Regions from separate parts of the Pseudomonas sp. LBUM1652 genome, predicted to be linked through region 2. Evidence: riboswitches for the same ligand, from Rfam matches in the RefSeq annotation. Region 2 holds a riboswitch; the other holds the start of a gene.
The links. A riboswitch is a leader RNA that binds a small molecule or an ion and turns the genes downstream of it on or off. The one in region 2 is predicted to bind cobalamin.

Region 1: another riboswitch for cobalamin. It lies ahead of cobW (cobalamin biosynthesis protein CobW); the one in region 2 lies ahead of cobO (cob(I)yrinic acid a,c-diamide adenosyltransferase).

The regions. Positions count from the first base shown of each region.
Region 1 is NZ_CP166804.1:3,513,749-3,521,770, reverse strand. Features, by position in the region: gene ACA069_RS15860 (fatty acid cis/trans isomerase) at 1-754, shown strand, start outside; gene ACA069_RS15855 (acyltransferase family protein) at 848-1,849, shown strand; gene nfuA (Fe-S biogenesis protein NfuA) at 1,942-2,526, shown strand; gene cobM (precorrin-4 C(11)-methyltransferase) at 2,735-3,481, opposite strand; gene ACA069_RS15840 (cobalamin biosynthesis protein) at 3,562-3,975, opposite strand; gene ACA069_RS15835 (CbtA family protein) at 3,972-4,673, opposite strand; gene ACA069_RS15830 (CbtB domain-containing protein) at 4,685-4,882, opposite strand; cobalamin riboswitch at 5,004-5,226, opposite strand; gene ACA069_RS15825 (hypothetical protein) at 5,590-5,769, shown strand; cobalamin riboswitch at 6,091-6,306, shown strand; gene cobW (cobalamin biosynthesis protein CobW) at 6,406-7,476, shown strand; gene cobN (cobaltochelatase subunit CobN) at 7,480-8,022, shown strand, end outside.
Region 2 is NZ_CP166804.1:1,970,239-1,978,260, forward strand. Features, by position in the region: gene hda (DnaA regulatory inactivator Hda) at 1-532, shown strand, start outside; gene ACA069_RS08960 (C40 family peptidase) at 747-1,361, shown strand; gene ACA069_RS08965 (C40 family peptidase) at 1,583-2,116, shown strand; gene ACA069_RS08970 (PQQ-dependent sugar dehydrogenase) at 2,249-3,562, opposite strand; gene ACA069_RS08975 (hypothetical protein) at 3,631-4,215, opposite strand; cobalamin riboswitch at 4,369-4,594, shown strand; gene cobO (cob(I)yrinic acid a,c-diamide adenosyltransferase) at 4,676-5,287, shown strand; gene ACA069_RS08985 (cobyrinic acid a,c-diamide synthase CobB) at 5,284-6,684, shown strand; gene bluB (5,6-dimethylbenzimidazole synthase) at 6,681-7,331, shown strand; gene cbiB (adenosylcobinamide-phosphate synthase CbiB) at 7,328-8,022, shown strand, end outside.

The DNA.
Region 1 (8,022 bases), 1.5 Mb from region 2:
CCTGATTCGCAACGGCGCCGAGCAGAACTTCCTGCGCCTGATGCCAGCCGACTCCCGCGAGGACTACCTCGACGATTGGTATCAGAGCGGCGGCCAGTTCAAGATGTGGCTCGATTACGAAGCCATCGACGACGACAAGCCGACCGGGCTGAAACTGGATGAGAAAGATCCGAAGTACGATTTCGCCATGCAATTGTTGTCGCGTTATGGCGATCTCAACGCGCGGCCTGATCCGATCAACCGCTGCGACGGCGCCTATTGCTCGCGGCCGAATATTGATCCTGCATTGCAAAATGCCGAACAGGCGCTGAGTCGCCTGGCATCGCGTCCGGCCGCCGGCCTGAAGGTTATCGAACAGTTACCGGAAGCGACGATGTTGCGCATCGAGACTGCCAGCGGCAAACGCGAGGTTTACAGCCTGTTGCGCAACCGCGCGCACAGCAACGTGGCGTTTTTGCTTGGTGAATCGCTGCGGTATCAGCCGGGTTTGGATACCTTGACCATTTATCCCGGCGTGCTGAGCAGCTATCCGAACTTCATGTTCAACATTCCCGCAGACCAGGTCTCTGAGTTTGTCGATGCGATGGAAAACGCCAAGGACGCCAATCGTTTCGAGAAAATCGTCGAGCGCTGGGGAATTCGCCGCAGTCATCCGCAATTCTGGTTCTATTTCCACGATCTGAGCCAATCCATGCACGAGACCGAACCGGTGGAAGAGGGTGTGCTGGACATGAACCGCTACGAGAATCTTTGATCGATTAAGGTGCGCGGGCAGTCCCAACTTCTTGAGGCGCCCGTAGCCCCTACAAAGTGGTCAATTATAAAGTTTTGCAATGGAGGGCCGTCGATGTTGATTTCAGTGCAAGCGCTGCGCGCACTGGCCGCCTGGATGGTGGTGGGGCATCACGTCATGCAGATTTTCTATAACTTCGAGCCTGATGGGCCAGTAGGTCGAGTGTTTGTCGACCAAGGGGCGGCGGGCGTCGATATATTTTTCGTCATCAGTGGCCTGGTGATGTATTTGTCGACGGCGGACAAAGACCTGACACCCAGGCAATTCATGACAATGCGGTTGATGCGTATCGCGCCGGCTTACTGGTTTTACACGCTCCTGGCGGCACTGTTGCTGATGGTAATTCCGGAGGCGTTCCCCGATGAACGGCTGGGCTGGACGAATTTTCTGTTGTCGCTGTTGTTCGTCGCCAGCGAAAACCCCGGCGGCTTCGGTGTTTACCCGACGTTGAACGTCGGATGGACGCTGAACTTCGAAATGCTTTTTTACCTGCTGTTTGCCGGCGCATTGCTGTTCCCGCTCAATGCGCGGATAGCAGTGGTCGCGTTTCTGTTGTTATGCGTTTGCTATGGGCTGACCGCCTTGGGCTGGATCAGTGAGTTTTACCGTTCGGAACTGGTCTTCGAGTTTTTGCTGGGAATGGGCGTTGGCATGCTTTATCACCGCGGCTGGATCAGGCCGGGTCTTTGGCTGCCGATTCTGGCAATCGCCATGGCACTGCTGGCGATCTATTACTGGTTCGGCGAATCGCAGGTATTGGCCTGGGGCGTTCCGGGTGCAGTGCTGGTGACGGCGGCGCTGTCCCTTGAGCGCTTTGCCAAAAACAGTCGGCTGCTCAAAGCGTTGGGCGACTGCTCCTATTCCGTCTATCTACTGCATACGCTGGTGTTGATGCTTGGGCATTATCTGGCACAGCGTCACTCGCTCAACCCGCACGGGGTGATCGCGGTTTGTCTGGTGTTGATCGCCGGCGGCAGCTGGGCCAGTTACCGCTGGATCGAAAGGGCCGGATATCGGCACTTGCAGCATTGGCGTGAGCGACCGTCGCAAGCCTGATGCGTCTGGTTCGCTTTCCTGACAAAAATACTGGGACTTTGTCCGGCGCGCCGATTGGCGTAAACTCCGCCACAAGCCTGCGAGGAGTTTCCATGACCGCTATTACCATTACCGACGCCGCCCACGATTACCTGGCCGATCTGCTCTCCAAGCAGAACACCCCGGGTATCGGTATCCGCGTCTTCATCACCCAGCCTGGCACCCAGTACGCCGAAACCTGCATTGCCTACTGCAAGCCGGGCGAAGAAAAACCTGAAGACACCGCGCTGGGGCTGAAAAGCTTCACCGCTTATATCGATTCGTTCAGCGAAGCATTCCTGGATGACGCGGTAGTCGACTACGCCACTGATCGCATGGGCGGCCAGCTGACCATCAAGGCGCCAAACGCCAAAGTACCGATGGTCAACGCCGACAGCCCGGTCAACGAGCGCATCAATTACTACCTGCAAACCGAAATCAACCCGGGGCTGGCCAGCCACGGCGGTCAGGTCAGCCTGATCGATGTGGTTGAAGACGGCATTGCCGTGCTGCAGTTCGGCGGCGGTTGCCAAGGCTGCGGTCAGGCCGACGTGACGTTGAAGGAAGGCATCGAGCGCACATTGCTCGAGCGTATTCCTGAGCTCAAGGGCGTTCGCGATGTGACCGACCACACGCAGAAAGAAAACGCCTACTACTAAGTAAGGTGTTCACTGCGAACATAAAAAACGGCGCCCCGTGAGCGCCGTTTTTTGTGCCTGCGATTAATGAGTGACTAATGACTTTGTGGCGAGGGGATTTATCCCCGATCGGGTGCGAAGCAGCCGCAAAACTGGAACTGCTGCGCAGTTCATCGGGGATAAATCCCCTCTCCACAGGTTTTGTGTCTGGCCACAAAAGTCCTTCAAATCAGGGTCGATAAAGATGCGCATGCCCCGCGCGATACAGCGATGACTCGCTAAACACCTCACTCCCCAACACCCGCCCAACCAGAATCAATGCCGTGCGCCGAAACCCCTTGGCCACTACCTTCTCGGCAATATCCTCGATTGTTCCCACCACCCAATCCTGATCCGGCCATGTTGCCCGGTGAATCACTGCAATCGGGCAATCCGCGCCGTAATGGGGGAGTAGTTCAGCGAGGATCTTCTCCAAATGATTGACCCCCAGATGAATCGCCATCGTCGCGCCATGCTGCGCCAAACTGCCCAGCTCCTCGCCCGCCGGCATTGCGGTTTTGTCGGCATAGCGGGTCAGAATCACGCTCTGTGAGACATCGGGCAGAGTCAGTTCGGCACCCAGCAATGCTGCGCACGCGGCGGTAGCCGTCACCCCTGGAATGATTTCGAACGGAATATCCAGCTCACGCAAATAGCGAATCTGCTCGCCAATCGCGCCATACAGGCTCGGATCGCCGGAATGTACTCGCGCCACATCCTGGCCCTTGGCATGGGCGGCTTTGATCAGGTCGATGATCTGTTCCAGATGCAGCTCCGCGCTGTTTATCACGGTTTCTGCTTGATGACCGTCGAGCACAGCCGCCGGTACCAGCGAACCTGCATAGATGATCACCGGGCAACTGCGGATCAGCCGCTGACCTTTGACGGTGATCAGTTCCGGGTCGCCGGGGCCGGCGCCGATGAAGTAAACAGTCATCGTTGAATCCTTTGGAAAAGAGGCGCAGCAATGCTTCAGATGAAGATCGCTCATGATCGATGGTGGGGATTATCGGGATTTTACGCGGCGCCGGCCAATGCCAGCGTTGCCTGCGCGTACTTTTGCCGCGAGATCAGCAGTTTGGCCGGCGCCTGAATCAGTTGTTCAGCCAGTGCCAACGCCGCACTTTCTGCTACTCCATAGCAACCGGTGCGTTCATAGGCGATCTGCGAGTGGTGACTGAGCTGTTGCTGGTAACTGGCCAATTGTTCACTGCTGAAGTACAGCAACGGCAAGGCCAATTGTGCGGCGAGTTCTTGTAAGCCCGGCTCATCACGCTTCAAGTCGATACTGGCCAGGGCTTTGACTGCTTCCAGTTCGATGCGATGGGCCTGCAAGGCTTGATCGAGTAACGCGCGCAGCGTGCTGGCGGGGCAGCCGCGCTGGCAGCCCAGACCGACCACGAAAGTCGGCGCTGCGCGGTCATTCGTCATGCGTGGTAGTGGCCATCGCTTTTGCGGCGGAACAACCAGGCACTGATCAGGCCCAGGGCCAGCCAGAACGCCACGTTGGTCAACTGCGAAGCGATTTTGAACTGTGCTTCGAGGGCTTCTGGCGCCAGCATCGAGTGCACTTCCGGTTGCGGGGCGCCAATCACATGCGGCACGGCAAGGATCGCCACGCCGAGGATCTTCATCAGCCAGTGACGGCTGAACGCGATCAATGCCAGACCTGCGGCGGTGGAGGCGGCTGTGCTGATCCACCAGAGCTGCCGGGAAGCCAGATCCGCCGCAGCAGTGCCTGGCAATTCAGGCGGCAAGCCCAGGGTCGGTGCCAGAACGAACGTAGCGTAACCGGCCAGACCCCAGAGCAGACCTTGCGAAGTTTTGGTCGGTGCACGCAGGGTGTACAGGCCGGCAAGCATCAGGGCAAAACCCACGGCCACTACCAGATTGCCGCCGGTGGTCGATACCACGCGCTGCCAGCCGTCTTCCGGCTCCCAGGCTTCGGCATCGTGAGTATGGGCAGTGGCACCGGCAGCGTGTTCGTGAACCTCAGCCGCCGGTTCGGATTTTTCGTAGGTCTCGGCCTGCAGAATCAGCGGCGAAACCCAGAAACTTTGCAGCAGCGTAAGGAGCAGGGCGGCCAGAAGACCGGTGAAACCTGCGGTTTGCGCAATTCGCTTGATCATGTCGGCAGGTCTCAGTGGCACGGGAACGCGGCGCTGTGGCGGGTATCGTGGGCGGCGTTGTGCACTGCTTCGATGTGCGAGAAACCGGCGAAATAAACCAGGCTGGCGCCGAGGATCGACGCGAAGATGGCGGCGGTCAGGCGTTGGCTCAGGGTGCTGGTACTGGCGATTTTATCCGTGTTGCTGCCGGTGCTGCTGATGATCGACATGGCGCTTCCCTCTGGAATGTCAGCGGGGTAATAGAGCGCATGAAAACCCCTGCGAATCGGGCACGCAGGGGTTCGAACAGCGCCCGCCCACCGCGGGTTTGTTATGTTCAGCGACGCAAGTGCGCACTGTGTGTTGCGGGCCGGTCTCCGGGCTCACGAGGGGTTGGCGTCAGGCCGACCTGCAAGCGTCACCTTCCCATGCCGTCATGGCACAGTGGATTCGACGCTTCTCTCGCTTACCGTTGCGGGGGCAGCACCGGACTGACATGGCTTTAGAGTAAAGCACATGATTCACCGGTTTCCCGTTTCACCCTGTGAAGGGCACCCGTAACAAGTTGCTTAGGAGAGCATGTTGGGGGGATTTGAGTCAATTGAATGGGGGCATATCCGTTGCTGCGGTGATGGCTTATTACGGTTCCGCCCTTACGGCGGGTCACTTTGGCAAACGCCCCAAAGTAACCAAAGGTCTGTGCCCTGACGTTCGGCCCTCGCTGTGGCTCGGGTTCCTTCGCTCCGGGATCGATCCGGGCGCATCGCCTCCGGTTTGCTGCGCTGCACCTCTTCTCGATGTGTTCGACTGCGTCGAACGGTCGCTGCGCTCCCACCCCCGGATCAATCCCTCCACTCAGCCTGCCGACGGGCGCTTAGATCAAAAGCGTTACTCGAGCTAACGCTCATTGTGTTGAGTGGGGCGGCATGCGCCGCGTGTGGGGGGTATTCATATCCTTGTGGGGGCTGCCAGCGATGGCGGCCTGACAGCCGACCAAGGGCAGGGCGCGATTTATTCCCTTGTAGGAGCTGCCGAAGGCTGCGATCTTTTGATCTGCTTTGGCTTTGGCTTTGGCTTTGGCTTTGGCTTTGGCTTTGGCTTTGGCTTTGGCTTTTGACGTTGCTTTTGATCTCCAGGCCCATCGGCAGGCCGAGCGAAGGTGTTCATCCGGGGGGTTGGCGCGCAGCGCCGTGCGGCGAAGCCGCATCCATCGAGAGGAGGTGCAGCGAAGCAAACCGTAGGCGATGCCCCCGGATGGACACCGTAGCGAGGGAACACTGAGCCTAGGCGAAGTGCCGTACGTCAGGGGGCAGCCTTTTTGGTTACTTTTTCGGCGTCTGGAAAAAGTGACCCGCCGTAAGGGCGGAACCCTAATCAGCAACACCCGCAGCAACGGATATGCCCCCAATCCAAACATTGACCCGCCCCCACACCATGCGTAGCCTTGCGCTTTCGAGGTTCTTCGGCGCGTGCCGAAGCTAAGAAGGGAACGCGGTCAAAGCCGCGGCTGCCCCCGCAACTGTGAACGGTGATGTTCGCTGCCACGCCACTGCCAGCCCCTGCAAAAGGGCGCCAGCGGGAAGGCGCAGCAAACGCCAGGCCCCAACGCCTGAACACCGTCAGCCAGGAGACCTGCCTCGTCACAGATTCTCACTACAACCGGGCGGGGTGATCCGGTGGCGAATGCTTCCGGCGCGTGCTCGCGTTGCCGGTTCTCGTCCCGTATGCCCGCCACCTTGCCAAAGGGCATCCGATGAAAACACTGGCCAAACTCCCCGTCACCATCGTCACCGGCTTCCTCGGCTCGGGCAAAACCACGTTGCTGCGGCACATGCTCGACAACGCTCAGGGCCGCCGCATCGCGGTGATCGTCAACGAGTTCGGCGAGCTGGGCATCGATGGTGAGATCCTCAAGCAATGCACCATCGGCTGCACCGAAGAAGAAGCCACCGGCCGCGTTTACGAACTGGCCAACGGCTGCCTGTGCTGCACCGTTCAGGAAGAGTTCTTCCCGGTGATGCGCGAACTGGTTGCCCGTCGCGGCGACCTCGACCACATCCTCATCGAAACCTCCGGTCTGGCCCTGCCAAAACCACTGGTACAAGCCTTCCAATGGCCGGAAATCCGCAGCGCCTGCACCGTTGACGCGGTGATCACCGTGGTCGACAGCCCGGCCGTGGCTGCTGGCACCTTCGCCGCGTTCCCGGATCAGGTCGACGCCCAGCGCAAACTCGACCCGAACCTGGACCACGAATCGCCGCTGCACGAGCTGTTCGCCGACCAACTGGCCAGCGCCGATCTGGTCATCCTCAACAAGGCCGATCAGACCAGCCCGGAAGACCTTGCGCGCGTACGCCTTGAAGTCGCCGAAGAACTGCCGCCAGCAGTCAAAATCGTCGAAGCCAGCAACGGTCGCCTGCCGCTGGACGTGCTGATCGGCCTCGGCGCCGGTTCCGAAGAACACATCGACAGCCGCCACAGCCATCACGATCACCACCACGACGGTGACGACGACCATGATGACCACGATCACGACGCTTTCGATTCGATCTCCATCGAGCTGCCGCAAGCCGTCGAAAGCCTGCTGCTCGACGCCCTGACGCAACTGGTGGTCCAGCACGGCATCCTGCGTGTGAAGGGTTTTGCAGCGATCCCGAACAAGCCTATGCGCCTGCTGATTCAAGGCGTGGGCACGCGTTTCGACAAGCATTTCGACCGTCAGTGGGGCGCCGAAGAAGCGCGCGTCACACGTCTGGTGTTGATCGGTCAGGAGCTCGACGCTGCTCAACTCGAAGCGCAACTGCGCGCTGCGCTTAGCGTTTAAGCCATGCACCTGCTCAGGACCCAGCCCGGCGGTTTCGTGTCGGATGACAACATTGCCGACCTTGGCCAAACCCCCGCCGAGCTGGTGATCCTGTGCAGCGGCGACTCCAGCCTGGCGCTGCTCGCCGAAGCCGCGCAGCAGTTGCCCGAGGATTATCCGAGCCTGCGTCTGGCCAATCCGATGCAGGTGCAGAATCACGCCTCGGTCGATTTGTACGTCGACGAAGTGTTGCGCCATGCCAAGGTGATTCTGATCTCGCTGCACGGCGGCATTGCGTATTGGCGCTACGGTGTCGAGCGTTTGGTCGAGCTAGCCGAGCGTGGCGTGCAGGTGATCATGGTCCCGGGCTGCGATCGCCCCGATCCGGAACTCAGCGATCTGAGCACCGTCGCAGCCGAGGATCGCGACCGGCTCTGGCAGTTTTTGCGTCAGGGCGGCATGGGCAACGCGCTGGATTTCTTCAGCTGTCTGGCCAACCGTTGGCTGGCTCGCGATTACACCTGGGGCGAGCCGCAAACCCTGCCGCGCACGGCGATTTACCATCCT
Region 2 (8,022 bases):
TACGCATCTGTTGCAGGCAGCGTGTCTGCGTTTCGAGCAGATGGGTGAGCCGGCGGTTTACCTGCCCCTGGCGGAGTTGATGGATCGCGGCGTCGAGATTCTCGACAACCTCGAGCAGTACGAGCTGGTTTGCCTGGATGACTTGCAGGTGATTGCCGGCAAGGCTGACTGGGAAGAGGCGATGTTTCATCTGTTCAACCGCCTGCGTGACAGCGGTCGGCGTCTGCTGATCGCGGCATCCACTTCGCCGCGTGAACTGCCGGTCAAACTGGCTGACTTGAAATCACGCCTGACCTTGGCGCTGATATTCCAGATGCGCCCACTCTCCGATGAAGACAAGCTGCGTGCCCTGCAATTGCGTGCATCGCGTCGTGGTCTGCACCTGACCGATGAAGTCGGGCATTTTATTTTGACCCGCGGGACCCGCAGCATGAGCGCATTGTTCGACTTGCTCGAACAGCTCGATCAGGCCTCTTTGCAGGCTCAGCGCAAGCTGACAATTCCCTTCCTCAAAGAAACGCTAGGCTGGTAAATCCAAGGCTTTCAGCGGGTTTCGGCATATTTCAGGCGCCAGAAAATCCGCTTTCCTGCACGTTGTGCAGGCTGCGTTTCGATTCAAATGGGCTTAAGCGCTTAGATGTAAACGAGAAACCGAGAAGTCACAAAAAGATCGATTGAATTTGCAAATGAGGTTGATAGCGGGCATAGTCTCGGCTTCTTTACAACTATCAGCCACGGTCGTGCCCATGCTAAAGCGCTTCGCACCCCTCGTGCCTCTCGCACTCGTCACCCTGTTGTACGGTTGTGCTGCTCATTCTCCAGTCCAAGAGCAGCCTCAACAGGTTAAAAATTCTGCCACTGCCCAGTCTTCCGTTATTTACCAGGAAGAGCTGGACACCGAAAAAGAACTGTCGGACTTCAACAAGAAGCCTTACGAGCTTCCGGTTCTGGCCGACAGCATCCTCGAACGCGGCATGTCCCTGATCGGTACCCGTTACCGTTTCGGCGGTACCTCCGAAGCCGGTTTCGATTGCAGCGGTTTCATCGGCTATCTGTTCCGCGAAGAAGCCGGCATGAACCTGCCGCGCTCCACCCGCGAAATGATCAACGTTGATGCTCCGCTGGTATCGCGTAGCAATCTCGAGCCTGGCGATCTGCTGTTCTTCGCCACCAACGGTCGTCGCGGTCGTGTCAGTCACGCCGGGATCTACCTGGGTGACAATCAGTTCATTCACTCCAGCAGTCGTCGCAGCGGCGGTGTTCGCATAGACAGCCTGGGTGACAGTTACTGGAGCAAGACCTTCATCGAAGCCAAACGTGCTTTGGCGAACGCTCCTACTGTAGTGACTGCTCGCAAGTAATTTTCCCGTTGTCGCCGCATTCGCGGCGACAAAAACGGCTTCCGGTAACGGAGTAGACCTATACTTTACAAGGTGAAGTTAAAGTCTTACTTGAAGTTTGCCGCGTAGCCGCTAGAATCCTGAATCTATATTGATGGCAAACCGCCTGCGTGCCACGCAGGCGGTTTTGTTTTCTGTCCATCCGGCAGAGAAAGCCGCAGCCAGATCAGGATGTTCTGCTTATGACCATGTCGGCCCGCCTCGCATTGATGTTCTTCGCAGCGCTACTCAGTGCCTGCGCCAGTCGTACGCCGCCTGCGCCAGTGGTTCGCGCGCCGGTGGTGTTCGGGCCTTCCCAGGCCTTTTCTCCTGCTGCTGAAGACGTGCTGTTCCGTGCGCTCGGCCTGGTCGGCACGCCTTATCGCTGGGGCGGCAATACACCGGACTCGGGATTTGATTGCAGTGGGCTGATCGGCTTCGTCTACCGTGATGCTGCCGGTATTTCTCTGCCGCGCTCCACGCGCGAGCTGATCGTCATGCAGGCGCCGAATGTCGGTAAGGAAGGATTGCAGACCGGTGATCTGATCTTCTTCGCCACCAATGGTGGTTCGCAGGTCAGTCATGCGGGGATTTACGTCGGGGAAGGGCGCTTCGTGCATGCGCCGGCAACTGGCGGCACGGTGAAGCTCGATAGCCTGTCCAAGGCCTATTGGCAGAAGGCGTATTTGAGTGCCAAGCGTGTGTTGCAGCCTGAGCATCTGGCGCGTAACCCATAATTCAAGCAGCACATCACCCAATGTAGGAGTGAGCCTGCTCGCGAAAGCGTCGTGTCAGTCGACATCATCGTTGACTGAAACACCGTTATCGCGAGCAGGCTCACTCCTACAGTTGTTTTGGGGCAGGTCAAATTATTTGGTAGAAGAAACGCGCCAAACCTTGTTCCCCACATCATCCGCCACCAGCAAGCCACCTTGCTGGTCGATCACCACGCCTACCGGACGACCCAGTGCATTCTCGTCCTTGTCGAGGAAACCGGTCAGCACATCCACCGGTTGGCCCGTTGGCTTGCCTGCCGCAAACGGCACGAAAATCACTTTATAGCCGCTGTGCGGTTTACGGTTCCACGAACCATGCTGGCCGATGAACGCGCCTTCCTTGAACTGCGCCGGCAGGGTGTTGCCCTCGGCGAACGTCAGACCCAACGAAGCGGTGTGCGGGCCGACGGCGTAGTCCGGAGCGATGGCTTTGGCGACCAGGTCAGGATTCTGCGGCTCCACCCGCACATCGACGTGCTGGCCGTAATAGCTGAATGGCCAACCATAGAAGCCGCCATCCTTGACCGAGGTAATGTAGTCCGGCACCAGATCGCTGCCGATCTCGTCACGTTCGTTGACGGCTGTCCACAGCGCGCCACTGGTAGGCTCCCACGCCAGGCCGTTAGGGTTGCGAATGCCCGAGGCAAAGATCCGGTGATTGCCGGTCGCCCGGTCCACTTCCCAGATCGCCGCGCGACCTTCTTCCTGATCCATGCCGTTTTCGCCGACGTTGCTGTTCGAGCCGACGGTGACGTACAGCTTGCTGCCGTCCTTGCTGGCGATAACGTTTTTCGTCCAGTGGTGATTCAGCGTGCCACCGGGCAGATCCGTGACCTTGATCGGCTGTGTCTTGATCTCGGTCGCACCGGCTTCGTAGTTGAAGCGCAGCAAACGATCGGTGTCGGCGACATACAGATCATTGCCAACCAGGGTCATGCCGAACGGCGAGTTGAGGTTTTGCAGAAACACCGTGCGGGTTTCGGCCACGCCGTCGTGGTCGGCATCACGCAGCAACGTAATGCGATTCGGGCTTGGTACGCCGGCTCCGGCCTTGCCCATGACTTGCTTCATCACCCAGCCTCGAACGCCTTTGCTGTCGTCAGGTTTCGGCGGGGCGTTGGTTTCTGCCACCAACACGTCGCCATTGGGCAGCACGTAGAGCCAGCGCGGATGATCGAGGCCTTCGGCAAACGCAGCCACTTGTGTGCCTGCCGCGGCAGTCGGTTTTGCGCCCTCGGGCCAGCCGATCGCCGGGGCGATATTCACCGTCGGGATCAGGGTTTTATTCGGTTCAGGCAGTTTCGGTGACGGGCCGGTGCCGTCGGTGACTTGCAGGCTGGAGGATTCACCACAGGCGGCGAGCCCTCCGGCGAGAGCGATGACGAGAGCGAGCTGGGACTTGCGCATTACTGATCTTCCCTATGAATGCATTGACCTAATCATAGAGAAGCGCGCAAGCCCGATGGTTCAACTGCTCAACCGCGGGCCTCTTTGAACAGCACGGCGATACCCGGGTGATAGTTGCCGGTTTCACTGCGCAACTTGCGATAGGCATAGGGGAAATACCAGGCGACGGCGCAGGTGTGTTCCTTCTGTAGGTCGTCGACCATGTCCTGCAGTTCTTCGGGGCTGGCGCTGTGCTGGGCTTTTTGCGGCGCAACAAACAGGCAGCCGAGCTTGAGGTCGCTGGCGAAGCTGATGCGTTTGGCGTCGCTGGTGATTTCCAGCAGGGCTTGGGTCAGGTTGAGGTTGTTGACCCGAGGCCAGCGTTGCGTGGCCTGAATGTAAGCGCGGTCTTCGCTGCCAGCGAGGAACAGATCGGCGCGGGCATTGCGTTCGCCTTCTTCGTTCTGCTTGCGCGTGGCCGTCTGTTCAAGCGTAACCAGTTCGGCCATCCAGGCTGCCGCCGAGAGCAGCCCTAGATTGGCTTTTTCGTCATGCCAGTAGGGCGTGTCGCTGTCGCCGCGCACGGCGTTGTAACGGTCGATACAGTCAAACCAGCGTTCCAGCACCGGACGCAGAAATTCCAGGCGCGGGTTGCTGATGATCATGCCTTGCATGTGGCTCACCTTATTCTTGTGTGATGTGAGATTGTGGCTCTTTGATATCACTCTTGAGACTGTGGCACAAGATTGGCGTCAGATAATTGATCGGCGGCAGTTATTCGCCCGTTGGCCCCCTCTTTAATTGACGCTCCACCCCCAACCCTCTAACCTTCGCGGCTTGTTTCAGGTGCTCTGTGGCTTGCGTCGACAGAGTGAAACAGGGAAGCCGGTGAGGGTTGTCTTCAGAGCAAGTACGACTACGATCCCGGCGCTGCCCCCGCAACGGTAAATGAGTGAAAACTGCGTCTTGTGCCACTGCTCAACAGCGGGAAGGCGCGCAGTCCGGCGAACGCCGCTCATGAGCCCGGAGACCGGCCTGATCCATCCAGCGGCATCACGGTGGGCGATGCCAGGCTTTTTGCCGTCTATTCTTGTGCCTGCCCGCCGTTATCCAGCCTCAACGGAGAGCTCCCCCATGACTGATTCCCCCGAGCGTGACGAACGCCATCTGGCGCGTATGCAGCGCAAAAAAGCCGTGATCGATGAACGCATCGCCAACTCGCCCGACGAGTGCGGCCTGGTGCTGGTCCTGACCGGCAACGGCAAAGGCAAAAGCAGTTCGGCGTTCGGCATGCTCGCCCGCGCCATGGGCCACGGCATGCAGTGCGGCGTGGTGCAGTTCATCAAGGGTCGCCACAGCACGGGCGAAGAGTTGTTCTTCCGCCGCTTCCCCGAGCAAGTGCGTTTCCACGTCATGGGCGAGGGCTTCACTTGGGAAACCCAGGATCGTCAGCGCGACATCGCCGCCGCCGAAGCCGCGTGGGAAGTGTCCCGTGAACTGCTGCGCGATCCGTCGATCGGTCTGGTGGTGCTGGATGAATTGAACATCGCCCTCAAGCACGGCTACCTCGATCTTGATCAGGTGCTCAGCGACTTGCAGGCGCGTCCGCCGATGCAGCATGTGATCGTCACCGGTCGCGGCGCCAAGCCGGAAATGATCGAGATGGGCGACACCGTCACCGAAATGGGCATGCTCAAACACGCTTTTCAGGCTGGCATCAAAGCGCAAAAAGGCGTCGAACTTTGAATCAACCACGTCACTGCCCGGCGGTACTGATCGCCGCGCCGGCCTCCGGTCAGGGCAAGACCACCGTCACCGCCGCGCTGGCCCGTTTGCATCGCAATCAGGGGCGCAAGGTGCGCGTGTTCAAGTGCGGGCCGGACTTTCTCGATCCGATGATTCTCGAGCGCGCCAGCGGTGCGCCGGTGTATCAACTGGACATGTGGATGGTTGGCGAGCAGGAGAGCCGTCGCCTGTTGTGGGAAGCCGCCGCTGAAGCTGATCTGATTCTGATTGAAGGCGTGATGGGCCTGTTCGACGGCACGCCGTCGAGCGCGGATCTGGCGCGGCATTTCGGCGTGCCGGTGCTCGGCGTGATCGACGGCACGGCCATGGCCCAGACCTTTGGTGCGTTGGCGCTGGGCTTGGCGAAGTATCAGCCGGATCTGCCATTCGCTGGCGTGTTGGCCAACCGGGTCGGCACATTGCGGCATGCGCAGTTGTTGGAAGGCAGCCTTACCGAAGGTTTGCGCTGGTATGGCGCGCTGTCCCGCGAGACCGGCATCGAACTGCCGAGCCGTCACCTCGGCCTGGTTCAGGCCAGTGAACTCAATGACCTCGATATGCGCCTGGACGCTGCCGCCGAAGCGCTTGCCAGCAGTTGCGAGGTAGCGCTGCCACCGGCCGTGGAATTTGCTGCGCCTGAGGTCATCACTGCAGAGCCGTTATTGAAAGGTGTACGAATTGCCATCGCCCGCGATGAAGCCTTTGCCTTCACCTATGGTGCGAGCCTCGATCTGCTGCGAGCGATGGGCGCCGAGTTGAGTTTCTTCTCGCCGATTCGCGACACGCAATTACCTGAGGCGGACAGCCTTTACCTGCCCGGCGGTTACCCGGAATTGCATCATGTGGCGCTGGCGCAGAACACCGCGATGCTCGACGCGATTCGCGCACACCACGCGGCGGGCAAACCGTTGCTCGCCGAGTGTGGCGGCATGCTGTATCTGCTCGATTCGTTGACCGACGTTGAAGGCACTCGTGCTGAACTGGTGGGGCTTCTGGCGGGTGATGCGGTGATGCAAAAGCGTCTCGCCGCTCTGGCGCTGCAAGCGGTGGATCTGCCAGAAGGTTCGCTGCGCGGCCACACTTATCACCATTCCCTGACGACCACTGAATTGACACCGATAGCCCGGGGCCTGAGCCCGAATGGCGGGCGCGGGGCAGAGGCGGTTTATCGGGAAGGGCGGATGACGGCTTCGTATGTGCATTTTTATTTCCCGTCGAATCCTGCGGCTATCGCTGCGCTGTTTGCGCCTGACTCCGAAGCCGCCTTCGCGAGCAGGCTCGCTCCCACAGTTGAAACGGTGGTGACTGAAGAAATGCGATCCCTTGTGGGAGCGAGCCTGCTCGCGAAAGGGCCATGACAGACAACGCATTTTCCGAAGCCGAACGCGCAGCGGTCTACAAAGCCATCGCCGAACGCCGCGACATGCGCCACTTCACCGGTGGCACCGTCGCGCCCGAACTGCTGAGCCGCTTGCTCGAAGCCGCGCACCAGGCGCCAAGCGTCGGCCTGATGCAGCCGTGGCGATTCATCCGCATCAGCGACCGTACCCTGCGCGGGCAGATCCAGAATCTGGTGGAAGAAGAGCGCATCCGCACAGCCGAAGCGCTCGGCGAGCGCAGCGATGAGTTCATGACACTCAAGGTCGAAGGCATCAATGATTGCGCGGAAGTGCTGGTCGCCGCGCTGATGGACGATCGAGAAAAACACATCTTCGGTCGCCGCACGCTGCCGGAAATGGACATGGCGTCGCTGTCCTGTGCGATCCAGAATCTTTGGCTGGCATCGCGCGCCGAAGGCCTGGGCATGGGCTGGGTCTCGCTGTTCGAGCCGCAGGCACTCGCCGATTTGCTGAAACTGCCGGCGGGGGCCAAGCCGTTGGCCGTTCTTTGTCTTGGCCCGGTCAAGGAATTCTATCCGGCGCCGATGCTGGTACTCGAAGGGTGGGCGCAGGCGCGTCCGCTCAATGAGTTGCTGTATGAAAATTATTGGGGAGTGAGTCAATGAGTGTGGCGTTGTTGAGTGTCGCCGCAGTGGCGCTGGATGCGCTGTTGGGTGAACCGAAACGCTGGCATCCGCTGGTGGCGTTCGGCAATTTTGCCGGGCGCATCGAGCAACGTTTCAACGCCGGTGGCCGTGGCTGGCGCAGTCATGGCGTCACCGCGTGGGTGATCGCGGTGTTGCCGCTGACGTTGCTCGCCACCGCGTTTTCCTGGGCGCCGTACGTGGGCTGGATCGTCGAGATTCTCGCGCTGTATTGCGCCCTCGGCATGCGCAGCCTCGGCGAGCACGTCGAGCCAGTGGCCAAGGCGTTGCGCGCTGATGATCTGGACGAGGCGCGTACGCGTGTCGGCTATCTGGTCAGTCGCCAGACCAGCGAACTTGATAGCACCGCCGTCGCCCGCGCCGCCACCGAATCGGTGCTGGAAAACGGCAGCGACGCGGTGTTCGCCGCGTTGTTCTGGTTTGCCGTGGCGGGCGCGCCGGGCGTCGTCCTCTACCGTTTGAGCAACACCCTCGACGCGATGTGGGGCTATCGCAACGAACGCTTCGAGCGTTTCGGCTGGTGCGCGGCAAAGATCGACGACGTCCTCAACTATATTCCCGCACGCCTTGTGGCTTTGACCTACGCAGTGCTGGGCAAAACCCGACTGGCCTTGAAGTGCTGGCGCACGCAGGCGCCGAAATGGGACAGCCC